DNA from 3 places in the Methylobacterium sp. CM6247 genome. Region 1 is predicted to be linked to each of the others. Evidence: predicted binding sites of a transcription regulator. Region 1 holds the regulator's gene; each other region holds the start of a gene.
What was found. The regulator LexA, encoded in region 1, represses DNA repair genes until DNA is damaged. The targets are predictions, from matches to a motif close to TGTTCNNNNTGTGTTCNG.

Region 2: dinB (DNA polymerase IV) is a predicted target of LexA. The motif match lies at 1,050-1,067, and genes of this name have one in related genera.
Region 3: ACYQOP_RS01945 (DUF3072 domain-containing protein) is a predicted target of LexA. The motif match lies at 3,343-3,360, and genes of this name have one in related genera.

What each region holds. Positions count from the first base shown of each region.
Region 1 is NZ_JBTXKX010000003.1:5,259,554-5,264,199, forward strand. Features, by position in the region: gene ACYQOP_RS25940 (GntR family transcriptional regulator) at 1-149, shown strand, start outside; gene lexA (transcriptional repressor LexA) at 516-1,253, shown strand; gene ACYQOP_RS25950 (ComEC/Rec2 family competence protein) at 1,247-3,517, opposite strand; gene gltX (glutamate--tRNA ligase) at 3,696-4,646, shown strand, end outside.
Region 2 is NZ_JBTXKX010000003.1:4,081,891-4,086,536, reverse strand. Features, by position in the region: gene dinB (DNA polymerase IV) at 1-1,003, opposite strand, end outside; gene ACYQOP_RS20235 (response regulator) at 1,348-1,749, shown strand; gene ACYQOP_RS20230 (PAS domain S-box protein) at 1,979-4,646, shown strand, end outside.
Region 3 is NZ_JBTXKX010000003.1:232,022-236,667, reverse strand. Features, by position in the region: gene ACYQOP_RS01965 (MarR family winged helix-turn-helix transcriptional regulator) at 1-384, opposite strand, end outside; gene ACYQOP_RS01960 (branched-chain amino acid aminotransferase) at 589-1,476, shown strand; gene ACYQOP_RS01955 (glutathione S-transferase family protein) at 1,859-2,551, opposite strand; gene ACYQOP_RS01950 (TetR/AcrR family transcriptional regulator) at 2,657-3,220, shown strand; gene ACYQOP_RS01945 (DUF3072 domain-containing protein) at 3,371-3,616, shown strand; gene ACYQOP_RS01940 (Flp family type IVb pilin) at 4,077-4,208, shown strand; gene ACYQOP_RS01935 (DUF937 domain-containing protein) at 4,245-4,646, opposite strand, start outside.

The DNA.
Region 1 (4,646 bases):
GGGAACGCGCGGCCAACTCGATCAAGGAACACGTGGCGATCATCAAGGCATTGGAAGCGCGCGATGCAGATCTGGCGGAACGCCTCGTGCGCGAGCACGGCCTCGGCCTCGCCAGCCATGTCGAGAAATATGGTGACTATCTCGACTGATCGACGCTGCCGCCAGAGTACCCGCCATATCGCATGGCTCCCCGGCCGTCGGTGACCGACTAAGTCATCGGCGGGGACTGGGCGCGCGGCTCCGCCGGACACCGCGAAGGCCCGCCATACAGTGGCGGGGTAAGCCCCCGCGGCACGAAGCCCCATCGGATGATTGAAGGGCCCGGCGGGTGATACCGGCGGACGCCAAGCCGGCCCGCGGTAAGGCCGCTTGAGCGGAACATTGCACCTCAGGAACAAACTCTACCACCGGGTTAACGGAACCCTTGCAGAACACTTGCGGAACGTCTACCGTGTTCGTGTTTTGTTTCAGCGGCGTTAGTCGCGGCCATTGGCTTCAGTGGAAGAGTGATCTGTATGTTGACGCGTAAGCAGCTGGATCTTCTCCAATTCATCCAACAACGGATGCAGGAGAGTGGTGTCCCGCCCTCCTTCGACGAGATGAAGGACGCCCTCGATCTCAAATCGAAGTCGGGGATCCACCGGTTGATCACGGCCCTCGAAGAGCGCGGATTTCTGCGTCGTTTGCCGAATCGCGCCAGGGCGATCGAAGTGATCCGGATGCCTGAGAGCCTGACCGGTGCACCGGCGTCGAAGCCCGCTCCCGCCGGTGAAGTTCGCCGCTTCACGCCGAGCGTCGTCGAAGGCGGTCGGTCCAAGGCGATGCCGTCCCTGCGCCAGCCAACGACCCAGGCCCAGGACGAGAGCGGAAGGTCGATCACAATCCCGGTCATGGGACGGATCGCGGCCGGCACGCCGATCTCCGCCATACAGAACCAGAGCCATTCCGTGACGCTATCACCGGACTTCCTGGCCGGCGGCGAACATTACGCGCTGGAGGTCCGTGGCGATTCGATGATCGAAGCGGGTATCCTCGATGGTGATCTTGTCGTGATCAAGAAGCAGGACACTGCGAATACGGGCGACATCATCGTTGCCCTCATTGACGATGAAGAGGCCACATTGAAGCGCCTGCGTCGCCGCGGTTCCTCCATCGCTCTGGAAGCGGCAAACCCAGCCTACGAGACGAGGGTTCTGGGTCCGGATCGTGTTCAGATCCAGGGGCGGCTCGTCAGCCTGGTCCGTCGTTACTGAAGCCCGTCCGACTGCGTTTCGGATGACGGATCGCCGTCGTCGCCCTCGGGTTCTATGGGTTTCGGACTTGGTCCCGATTCCTTCGGAGGCGAAGGGGACGGCGTGACGACAGCGACCGCCCGCCGCCATGGCGGACGAGAATGAGGTTGGTGGGCGGACGTGACCTGCGGTCCTTCAGGGCCGAAACGGATGGCGGTGGCGCCGCGTAGGGCTAGGTATGCGCGATCGATGACGAAGCCGGCCCGGCAGTCTTTGGGAGCGTCACGGCGGGCGATGATCACACTCGCCCGTTCGCAATCCTCCGCGAAGGCCCGCTTGTCCTTGACGAGGGCGACGATCCGACCCGGTCCTAACTCGACGACGCATCCGACGGTATCGCATCGGCTTCTCGGCGAGGCTGCGACGGCGGCGACTTTCCGCGAATCGCCATCCGCCTTGAGCCATTGTTCGAGGACGAAGGCCGGCGGGCTGCCGAGAATGCTCAATCGGCCGTCCCCGTCGCGGAAGGCTGCACCGCCACCCTCACGGTCGATGTAGACGTCGTAACGCGGCGGCATGGTAGCGAGCACGACACCGAGAGCGGCCGGAGCAAGGCCGATCCAGCGTAAGCTCGAGACGGGAAGTGTCAGCAGGAGCAGGGCGAGAGCAAGCAGGCAGAGTGCCGTGCTGCCATAGGCCGGGACGACGAGCGTGGCGTGTCCGAACCCGCTGATCCAGCCGGAGATCGTGAGCATCCCGCGTACGGCGAGCCCCATCGCCCACCAGACCGGCTGGTCCAGTGCGAAGGGATAGGCGAGGATCCCAAGAACCGCCGCCGGCATCACCGCCAGGGAGACGAGGGGCAAGGTCAGGGCATTGCCGACGATGCCGAAGGGCTGGACGGTCTGGAAATGATAGGTCGCGAAGGGCGCCGTGGCGATCTGGGCGATCAAGGTCGTCGCCAGCGTGCCAAGGACCGCGACAGCCAGAAACCGCCAGGTTCGGGCCAAGAGGCCCGCACCTTCGCGTGGCGGCATCCAGCGATTGAGCGCACCGGCGCAAGCGATGAGGCCCGCAACCGCGCCGAACGACATCTGAAAGCTCGGGCCGAGAATCCCGTCCGGCTCGCGCGCGAGGGCGATGAGGGCAGCGAGCGCGAGGTTTCGCATGCTCAAAGCCGGGCGATCTACCAGGATCGCGCCGAGCATCACCAACGTCATGATGAGCGAGCGTTCGGCAGCGATATCCCAGCCCGAGAAGACGCAATAGGCCGTGACACCCACCATGGCGAAGCCGGCGGCGATCTTCTTGATCGGCCAAACCAGGGCGAGCCCCGGAATGAGGGCGAGCAGCGCGCGGACGAGCCAGAACACGACGCCGGCTGCGAGCACCATGTGGAGGCCGGAAATCGAGACGACGTGGTAGATTCCCGCCGCACGCAGAACCTCGTTGGTCTCGGCATTGATGAGGCCGCGCTTGCCCGTTACGAGGGCGGCGGCCACCGCGCCGGCCTGCCCGCCATTGGCGTCGGTGATGCGCCGGGTCAGCGCGTTGCGGGCGTCGTCTACGGCGGCTGCCAGCGCTACCGAGCGGGGCAAAGGCCTGGGCGGATGCTTGACGTCGATCTTGCCTACCAGGGAACCGACGGCACCGATCCCGCGAAAATAGGCATCCCGGGCGAAATCATATCCGCCGGGGCGGGCCGCGTCGGGCGGCGGCAGGAGCCGTGCCGTCGCCGAAATGAAATCGCCGGGCTTCAGCGCAAGGGCCTTCTTGTAGGAAACGCGGACCCGCGTGGGCCGGCGATCCGGCGGGAGGTTGGCGAAACTCTCCACGAGAACGATCAGGCGGGCGCCGACTTCCCGTTCGTCGAGGGCTTCGACCAATCCGGTGAGCGGGGCAATCGTCGTCCGGGCCAGGACGGGTGCCGCTACGACCTGCATCCTCAGGGTGGCGGCCGCGAAACCCAGGAAGGCTACGGCAAGTCCGAGAACCAATGCCAAGGCCACGGGCCTCGAACCGAGGCGAAGTGCGAGGGCAGAGAGTGCGGACGCGACGAGGAGGGGTGCTGCCAGCGCAGGCTGACCATCCGTGGCGGTGAAACAGACGAGGATGCCAAAACCGAACGTGACGGCAAGCCAGGGAAACAGGCGCCTCTGTTCGGATTCCTGAACCAGCCCGTCGACGATCCAGCGTCTAATCGCGCCGATCAGGATCGCGGGTGAGCGTGACGAGGCCAAGGCGGCACCCGTCGCACCCGTGGCTCGCGCACTGGCCTGCGCCATCTCCGGCTGCGTCTCTCCTCACGGCTCACGAAGCGCGAGAGATGCCGCCCGCGCGAAATCGTCCCCGTTTCGCGACTCGGCGCCACGCTTTCTTAACGTCATCGAAAACGCATGCTACATGCGCCGATCCGGGCCGGTCGATCCGCCCTCTCATTTCACGCACAAGTTTAACCGCCCGATGTCGTCACCCGTCGTTACGCGCTTTGCCCCCTCCCCTACGGGGTACCTGCATATCGGGGGAGCGCGCACGGCGCTCTTCAACTGGCTTTATGCCCGTCATTTCGGCGGCAGAATGCTGCTGCGCATCGAGGATACCGATCGGGAGCGCTCGACCCAGGGCGCCATTGATGCGATTCTCGACGGGCTCCGCTGGCTCGGGCTCGATTGGGATGGGGACGTCGTCTACCAGTTCGCCCGCGCCGCGCGGCACCGCGAGGTAGCGGAAAGCCTGCTCGCTTCGGGCAACGCCTATCATTGCTACGCGACGCCGGACGAACTCACCGCCATGCGCGAAGCCGCGCGGGCCGAGGGACGTCCCATGCGCTATGACGGGCGTTGGCGCGACCGCGATCCTTCGGAGGCACCGGCGGGCGTGAAGCCGGTCATCCGCCTGCGCGCCCCATCCGAGGGCGAGACGGCGGTGGAGGATCAGGTTCAGGGCCGCGTGACCTGGGCCAACAAGGATCTCGACGACCTCGTCCTGCTCCGTTCCGACGGCAATCCGACCTACATGCTCGCGGTCGTCGTCGACGATCACGACATGGGCGTCACCCATGTGATCCGTGGCGACGACCACCTCACGAACGCCGCACGGCAGGGCCAGATCTATGATGCGCTCGGTTGGTCCGCGCCCATCATGGCCCATATCCCGCTCATCCACGGTGCTGACGGCGCCAAGCTCTCGAAGCGCCACGGCGCGCTCGGGGTCGATGCTTATCGCGACCTCGGCTACCTGCCCGCCGCCTTGCGCAACTACCTCGTCCGCCTCGGCTGGAGCCATGGCGACCAGGAGGTGTTCTCGACGGAGGAAATGATCGCTGCCTTCGATCTCAAGTCGATCGGACGCTCCGCTGCCCGTTTCGACTTCGCCAAGCTCGAGAACCTCAATGGGCTCTACATCCGCGGCGCG
Region 2 (4,646 bases), 1.2 Mb from region 1:
GGAGCGGGAACACCGTGCGCAGCAGTCCCAGCGCCGTGTGCATCATCGTATCGCGACCGGCGACCGGGGCCTCGAAGGACTGCGCCCGAGTGATCTGGACGAAATCCGAGAATTTCACCTTCAGCGTGACGGTGCGGCCGGCGACGCCCTTGGCGCTGCAGGACGCCCAGACCTTGTCGATGAGCGGCGCCAGTCGCGCCTCCATGGCATCGAACTCGGTGAGGTCCTCCGAGAAGGTGGTCTCCGCCCCCACCGACTTCCGAATCCGATGGGCACGCACCTGCCGCTCGTCGATGCCGCGCGCCACCGAATGATAATAGGCCGCCGAGCTCCCGAAGGCCGCCTGCAGCTCTTCCAGGGAGCGGGCCTTCAAGTCACGGCCGGTGAGGATGCCGAGGCGCTTCATCTTCGCCTCGGTGACGGGGCCGACGCCGTGGAACCGGCCGATGGCCAGATCCTCGACGAAGCCAGGGCCCATCACGGGCGTGATCACGAACAGCGCGTCGGGTTTGCGGAAGTCCGAGGCGACCTTCGCGAGGAACTTGTTGTAGGAGACGCCGGCCGATGCCACGAGACCGGTCCGCGCGAGGATCTCCGCCCGGATCACCCGCGCCACCTCGGTGGCGGTGGCCAGCCCCTGCAGGTTCTCGGTGACGTCGAGATAGGCCTCGTCGAGGGCCACCGGTTCGATGATCGCGGTATGCTGGGCAAAGACCGCGCGGATCTCTTCGGAGATCGCCCGATAGACCTCGAAGCGCGGCTTGACGAAGACGAGGTCGGGGCACAGGCGCCGGGCCGTGACGGAGGGCATGGCCGAGCGCACGCCGAAGGCTCGCGCCTCATAGCTGGCGGCCGCCACCACGCCGCGCTCGCGCGACCCGCCGACCGCCAGGGGCCGCCCTCGCAGAGCCGGATCGTCGCGCTGCTCGACGGATGCGTAGAACGCATCCATGTCGATATGGATGATCTTGCGGACGGGGGCAGTGTCGGCAGGGCTCGACATCGGATTGGGCTGTCACATCGGTGCACGGGGCAGCAGGCAGGCAACGCGTTCGGCCTTTGTTCCTCGCGATTTTCAGCCCTCGGGTCAACCGGCGACGAGGATCCGGCTTTTGCCGGCGAGCCATCGAACCGAACCGGTTTCAAGACGCATGACGTGTTTCGTCCGCCCGCGGGGTCCGCTCCCACGCAGGAGCGCATCGTTATAAACGGGATGATCCGGCCGGTGGGCTGAGTAATCGCCCCCCACCCGACTGGTTCGACGCATAAGCAATCTACGTGATGGAAGAAGATGACGTTGACGGCATCATGGTTCCATCCGTTTCACAACGGGGGAAGGGAGTAGACATGATGCCGAAGCGGACGCTCTGCAGCCGGCGTATCCTGGTGGTGGAGGACGAGTACTTCCTGGCCGACGAACTGTCGCGCGGTTTGTCCGATGCCGGCGCCGAGGTGCTAGGGCCCATCGCCACCCTCGAGGGCGCCCTCGCCCTCCTCAAAGGCCCGATGCCGCCCGACGCCGCCATCCTGGACGTGAATCTCGGGGGTGACGAGGTTTACCCGGTGGCCGACGCCCTCCGTGCCCTCGACGTACCGTTCCTGTTCACCACCGGCTACGATCTGGCGACGATCCCGAACCGATACGCATCCGCTCGGCGGCTGGAGAAACCGGTGAGCAATGCGGCGGTCTTTCGGGAGCTCGACCTCATCCTCGGCGACCGGGCATCCCGGACGGACGCGGACGGATAGGGCGCGCACCGCCGGCTCGTCCCCTCGACGTCGATCGGTCCGTCTCGAGCGAATGCGGCACCTTGGAGATTGGACCAATGCGTATTCGGCTTTCGGCACAAGTTTAAATTGATTCAGCGCGCCCTATCGCGGAAAGATTGATGACATTCGCGCTGGAGAGCGAAATTGAGTACGCTCGCAGTGTTCCTGGCTGCTTCGACCTCGAACGAACGACGAGCACCCAAGAGAGATGACCCTCACGGAGTCACCGGATGCGCTGGCCGGCCTCGAAGAGGTCCTGATCACCGACGCGTTGCTGAGGCGTCCCGTACGGCCTCCCGACTACGAGGCAGAAGCCCATGCGCTGGCCGAACTGGCCCAGGCGCTGGCCGTCCGGCCGGACACGGTCCTGCAGCGCCTGGCGGATCTTGTCGTCGAGATGGGCATGGCCGAGTCGGCCGGCATCAGCATTCTCGGGTCGGGAGAGCCGACGAAAAGCTTCCACTGGCCGGCAATCGCAGGACCATGGGCTGCGCATATGGGCGGCTCGATCTCCTTCGACGAGAGCCCCTGCGGACTCGTGGTGAGCCGCAATATTCCCCTGCTGCTTTCCCACCCCCATACCCGCTTCCCGGCCGCCCGTGTCGAGCCGCTGATCCGGGAACTCCTGCTGGTGCCGTTCCGTGCCGGCGATGAGCCGGTCGGTACGCTCTGGGCCGGCATCCATGACCCCGGTCGCGGCTTCGACGGCGAGGATCTCAGGCTCCTCACTCGGCTGACGCACTTCGCCTCCGCCGCTTACGCCATGACCGGCGCCCTCGATGAGGCACGGGCCGGCAGGAGCGAACTGGAGCAGCGGGTCATGGACCGTACCCGCGCCCTGACGGAAGCCCATGACGCACTACGCAAAACCGAAGCGTGGCATCGTGCCGAACTGGAACGGGAGGTGAGGGAGCACACGGCCGAGCTGAAGCTGAGCCGTGACCTGCTGCAGGCTACGCTGGACAGTTCCATGGACATGATCCAGGTCTTCGAGGCTGTCCGGGACGCTTCGGGCGAGATCGTCGATTTCCGCTGGCGGTTGAACAACCACACGTCGGAACGGCACCTCGGCGAGGTGAGGGGACAAAGCCTCCTCGAACGCAGTCCAGGCGTGGTTCAGGAAGGGACCTTCGAGGCTTTTCGGCAGGTCGTGCAGACAGGCCGGTCCTCGGTCGCCGAACGCCGCTACGCACACGAGCGAGGAGACGGCTGGCTCTACCAATCGGTGGTGAAACTCGGCGACGGCGTGGCGACCACCGCCAAGGAGATCACCGCCTGGAAGGCGGCTCAGGAAGAGATCCTGCGTCTGCAAGACGAGGTCGCGCAAACGAAACTGGAGGAGAGCGAGGCGATGTACCGCCATCTGTTCAACTCCATCGACGAGGGCTTCTGCATCGTCGAGATGATCTTCGACGACCGGCAGCGTCCGGTCGATTACCGGTTCCTCTCCGTCAATCCTGCATTCGGTCACCAGACCGGGCTCGGCGACGCCGTCGGCCGGACGATGCGGGAGTTGCTCCCCGGGCTCGAGGCGAACTGGTTCGAGACGTTCGGCCGGATCTCCCTGAACGGCGTGGCGGAACGGTTCGAACGCCGGTCGAGCGCCATCGGGCGCTGGTACGACGTCTATGCCTTTCGCGTCGGCACCACCGAACAGCAGCGGGTCGCCATCCTGTTCAAGGACATCCAACCTCGCAAGCGCACCGAGGCGGCCCTGCGGGAGAGCGAGGAGCGCTTCCGTGCCTTCGTCACCGCCAGTTCGGACGTCGTCTACCGGATGAGCCCGGACTGGTCGGAGCTGCAACGGCTGGAGGGACGCGCCTTCCGGAGCGCCACGGACCAGCCGAACAAGACCTGGCTCGACCGCTACATCCGCCCCGGCGACCAGGCGGAGGTCCGGGCCGCCATCGACCGGGCAATCGCGACGCGATCGATCTTCGAGCTGGAACATGCGGTGATCCGCAGCGACGGGTCGCTCGGCTGGAGCCTGTCCCGTGCCGTGCCGACGCTCACGGAGTGGGGCGAGATCAAGGAATGGCTGGGAACGGCCAGCGATGTGACGGCGCGCAGGAAAGCCGAGACGGCGTTGCGCGAGAGCGAGGAGCGCCTCAGCCAATTCGGCGAAGCCTCTTCCAACGTGCTCTGGATGCGCGACGCCTCGACCTTCGAGTGGGTCTATCTCACGCCTGCCTTCGAGACGATCTACGGTCTCGACCGTGCGACGGCAGTCGCCGGCGACCACATGACCAGCTGGGTCGAGCTGATCGTGCCGGAAGACCGCGAGCGTGCGGTCGAGAGCCTGCAACGGGTCCGGACGGGCGAGAGCGTCACCTTCGAGTATCGCGTCAGGCGGCCCAGTGACGGCGGCATCCGCTGGCTGCGGGACACCGATTTTCCCATGCGCGACGCGGCCGGTGCCGTGTGCTGGATCGGCGGCGTCGGCCGGGACATCACCGAGGAGAAGGAGACGGCCGAGCATATGAGCGTGCTCGTGGCGGAGCTGCAGCACCGCACCCGCAATCTCATGGGCGTGGTGCGCGCCACCGTCGACAAGACCCTACGCAACAGCACGGATCTCGCCGATTTCCGGGCGCGCTACGGCCCGCGCCTGGCGGCCCTCGCCCGTGTGCAGGGATTACTGTCCCGCCTCGCCGAGGGTGAGAGAGTCAGTTTCGACGAGTTGATCCGGAGCGAAGTGGCCGCGCTCGACGGCGGCGCCTCCCGCGTCAGCATGAACGGGCCGGCGGCGATCGCGCTGCGCTCCTCGACGGTCCAGATCTTCGCCCTGGCCCTGCACGAACTGGCGACGAATGCGCTGAAATACGGGGCGCTCGCGCAGCGGCAGGCACGCCTCGAAATTCGCTGGCACGTGGAGT
Region 3 (4,646 bases), 5.0 Mb from region 1:
CCGGCGGTCGCTCCGGCCGGTCTTCTGCACGATGTGACCCTGTTCGATCAAATCCTTGAGAACCCGGTTCAGACTCTGCTTCGTGATCCGCAGGATGTCGAGGAGTTCGGCGATGGTCAGGCCGGGATAGTGGTAGACGAAATGGAGCACCCGGTGATGCGCCCGCCCGAACCCGTATTCGGCCAGCATCCGGTCCGGATCGCCGACGAAATCGCGGTAGGCGAAGAAGAGCAGTTCGACGAGATCGTTGGTGATGCCGTTGTCGGATACGCGCACGCCTTCGGGCGCGAGACCTGAATCCGCCAGCCCGTCATCCTCCCCGGACGGGGGTATGGGGGGCGGGCTCGTTGCCAGGGTCGATTGGCGCGTCACGTCCGGCGACATCCTCAATATACGTCAGTGTTGTTGACATATCTCAGGGGCGTTGATACCCGTCAAGCCTCCCCGGGGCCGGCTCGCCGTAACGGCCGTCTTGCGGACCTCCGTCCCCGCGGATACTGCGCGGTGCATTGCCTGGCCATCGCGCCAACCCGATCGATCGACCCCGCAGGCGCGACGATGCGAGCCCGCGGATTCAAGGAATTCGTCATGTCCGTGATCCCGTTCGACGAACGCGAGGGCACCATCTGGTTCGATGGCGTGCTGGTGCCGTGGCGCGAGGCCAAGATCCACGTGCTCAGCCACGGCCTGCATTACGGCTCGGCGGTGTTCGAGGGCGAGCGCGCCTATGGTGGACGGATCTTCAAGAGCCACGAGCATGCCGAGCGCCTGCTCCGCTCGGCGCAGTATCTCGATTTCACGATTCCCTACGGCGTCGCCGAGATCGAGGCGGCCAAGGAACTCGTGCTCAAGACCAGTGGCCTCACCGACGCCTATCTGCGTCCCGTCGCTTGGCGCGGTTCGGAGATGATGGGCGTCTCGGCCCAGAACAACACCATCCATCTCGCGGTCGCCGCCTGGGAATGGCCGAGCTATTTCGATCCCGAGACCAAGATGAAGGGCATCCGCCTCGACATGGCCGATTATCGCCGGCCCGATCCGCGGACCATTCCCTCCGCCTCGAAGGCGGCGGGCCTCTACATGATCTGCACGATCTCGAAGCACCGGGCCGAGAACAAGGGCTATGCCGACGCCCTGATGCTCGATTGGGAGGATTACGTCGCCGAATGCACCGGCGCGAACATCTTCTTCATCAAGGACGGCGTGGTCCACACCCCGCTCGCCGACCGCTTCCTCGACGGCATCACCCGCCAGACCGTCATCGACCTCGCCCACCGGCGTGGCTTCGAGGTGATCGAGCGGCGGATCAAGCCCGAGGAGATGGAGGGCTTCTCCGAGTGCTTCATCACCGGCTCCGCTGCCGAAGTGACGCCGGTCTCCGAAATCGGCCCCTACCGCTTCACCCCGGCCGCCATGACCAAGACGCTCATGGACGATTACACCGCCGAGGTTCAGCCGAAGGCGGTGGCGGCGTAGTTCGGACCGCACTTCGCGGGGCCACGTCGCAGGCGCTTGCGGGGACGAGGCGTGAACGACGCCTTGCCCTCGCTCACCGGGGATTCACATCGAGCTGGTCCTTCGTGACGAGGCTCGCCGTCCATCACGCAAGCGGGCGCGATGGACGGTCCCGGTGTGGAAGCCTGCGGCTCCCAGACATCTGTCTGCTCGGATTTTTCAGCGGACGATCCTAACCGAAATCGAACATCCAAGCAGATTTCCTCATCCTGAGGTGCCCGCGTCAGCGGGCCTCGAAGGAGGCCTCCAGTGGTCACGCGATCCCTGGAAGGCTCCTGCGAGGCCGCTATGCGGCACCTCAGCAGGATGAGGCGAAGCCCTGGAAAAACAGCCCGAACAGGCCCTAAGCCGCGTCGCCGTATCGCGCCAGGTCTTCCGGCCTCGGGACCTGTCCGCTGCGGTTCTTCACGGCCGGACGATCGGCGACCTTGCCGCGCCAGTCGTGAAGGGCGGTGAGTTCCGGGGCGATCGGCAGGCCGACGATCTCGGCGAACATCAGCCCGGCGAACAAGGTGATGTCCGGCATCGAGAAGCCCTCTCCGGCGAGAAAGGGCTGCTTCGCCACCAGATCGTTGAAATAGGGCATGTTGGCGACGGCATAGGCGCCGCGCCGCTGCCCCCATTCTTTGGCCCCGCTCCAATCCGGCATCCGCCATGGCCGCAGCGCGCCGCCGAGGCCGGGGGTGCCGTAATGGAAATAATCGTCGACGGCATCGATCAGCATCATCTCGGCGCGTCGCTGCATCATATGGATGATGCCTTTGTCACGCGGTGTCGTACCCGTGAGGGTCGGATGGCCGTCCAGGTTGTCGAGATATTCCGTGATCGCCGTGGATTCGGTGATGATCGTTCCGTCATCGAGTTCGAGGACCGGGACCTTCCCGATCGGGTTCATCGCCAGGAAACCAGGCTGCTTCTGCTCGGCGGCGATGAGGTCGATACTGACGAACTCGATCCTTTCCTCCAGCCCCTTCTCGGCGAGGACGATGCGGATTCGTGCGGGGTGGGGACCCGCCTCACGGTCGTAGATTTTCATGGGCAACGCTCTCTATCTGCCAGTTGGTAGATACACCATGCAGGTCGATGACGACACGTCAACGTCTACCTGCCAATCGATAGAATGCAGGTGTACAAGCGGAGGATGAGTGAGAGCACCCGGGAACTGATCCTGAACGCCGCAAGGCTGACCGCGCAGGCACGCGGCTATGGCGGCCTGAACTTCCGCGATCTCGCGGAGGAGGTGGGAATCAAGGCGGCGAGCATCCACTATTATTTCCCCGGCAAGGCTGCCCTGGGGGCGGCGGTGGCACGGCGCTACCGGGAAGATGCGTTCGCTGCCCTGGAGGCCCTATCGGACGCATGTCCGGATCCGGTCGCCTGTCTGCGGCGCTACCCCGACACGTTCCGCGCGGCGCTCCAGAACGACAACCGAATGTGCCTCGGCAGCATGATGGCCGCCGAGCACGACGACCTGCCGGACGACGTGAAGGCGGAGGTGCGAGCTTTCGCCGAGGTGAACGTGGCCTGGATCGGCAGACAGCTGACCGCCGCATCCCCGGTCACCGCCGAGACCGCCACGTCGAGAGCCTGGGCCATCTTCGCGGCCATCGCCGGCGCGCAACTTCTGGCGAGAAGCCGGTCGGATCTCTCCGTCTACGATGCGGCGATCGACACCTACCGTCAGGCGGGACTTCTGCCGGGCTAGCGGGGCACCAACGATATGGCCGCCGGTTGCCGGAACGAAGGATCGTGGCGAAGTGAGGCTTACACCCCGCATCCCGGGGATGGTCAGGGTTCGGAACTCATCGGCGACCGCCTCGTTATGGAGAGAACAATTCATGAACGAGGTCGAGCGATGACGAAGAAGCAGGCGACGGACGAGAACGAGAACCCGAAGACGGCGGGTGGCGATGCATCGAACCGGATCAAGGATCCGAGCGAATGGACCACGGGCGACGAGCCGATGACCGGCGCGCAGGCTTCCTATCTCAAGACCTTGTCGGAGGAGGCGAAATCACCCGACTCGTTCGAGCCGGATCTGGACAAGGCCGAGGCCTCCAAACGGATCGACGCGCTGCGCAAGGAATCCGGAAAAGCTTGATGGTCGGCAGCCCCGGTCGCGGGCTTGCGGCACGCGTTTTCGATAGGGCGAGACCCGATCCGTCTCGTCCTGCATAGTGATGTCTAGCGCGCCTTTGGCTCGGCCCTTCGGGGCCGGGCAACCCGGTGACGCGGAATGACGATGTGAGCGGTGAAAGCGCTGGGCCGTCGCTGCCGGATCGTGGGACATCGAACCGGATGTCGAGCCCCTGGTCGCGTTGGCAGAGGGGCACGTACCCATTGGAAGTCCGACGGCGTTTCGCCGGTATTTGTTTAAACCGTCGGCAATGATTTTCGTCGTAGGAAGGCGGGCGCTGCTTCTTCAGGGATCGCCTCGCTCGATGACGATTTCTGAAAAAAACGATGTGACATCTGCGGTCGCCAAGCCGATCGCGTCCTCGGCTGGCCCTTCGTCCCGTCTTTCACGAAGCGCTTCGCGGTTCGCTCGAGATACAAGCGGGATGTCCGCGATCGAATACGCCCTGATTGCCAGCGTGATCGTCCTGGGGATCGTCACGGCGCTGCTGAATTACACCAACCGGGTCCGCGAGCTTTACGAGTCTGTCGCGCAGGCTTTCACCCGGAGTATTTGAGCGTTCGTGCCCCGCGCGTCTCGTGCGGCGCCGGCTTCAGCGCCGCGTCTGGCCGGGTCGGTTCGGCGTCGGGGTGTTGGCTTTCGACGGGCCTACGGACGCCATGCCGTCACGCCACAGGCTGTCGAACAGGCTCTGCATCGTCCTGGCGTTTTCCTGCTGAACCTCCAGCCCGGACTGAAACATCTGCTGCAACAGATCGAACGGGTTCAGCGCAGCACCTTGCTGCGCGCCGGCCGAGGCCTGACGGGATTCGGGCGTGGGGGAAGAATCCTGCGCCGGTCGGGCCGCCGGGAACAGGCGTGCGGGCGGCAGGCTCTTCTGTGCCGGGGCGGTGCGAGTAGGGGGGCCGGCCTGCATCGGCGAAGACAGCATCGCACCGCTCGCTTTCATGAAGCCGTTCATCATCTCGGTCCAATAGGGATGGGTCGGGATGCC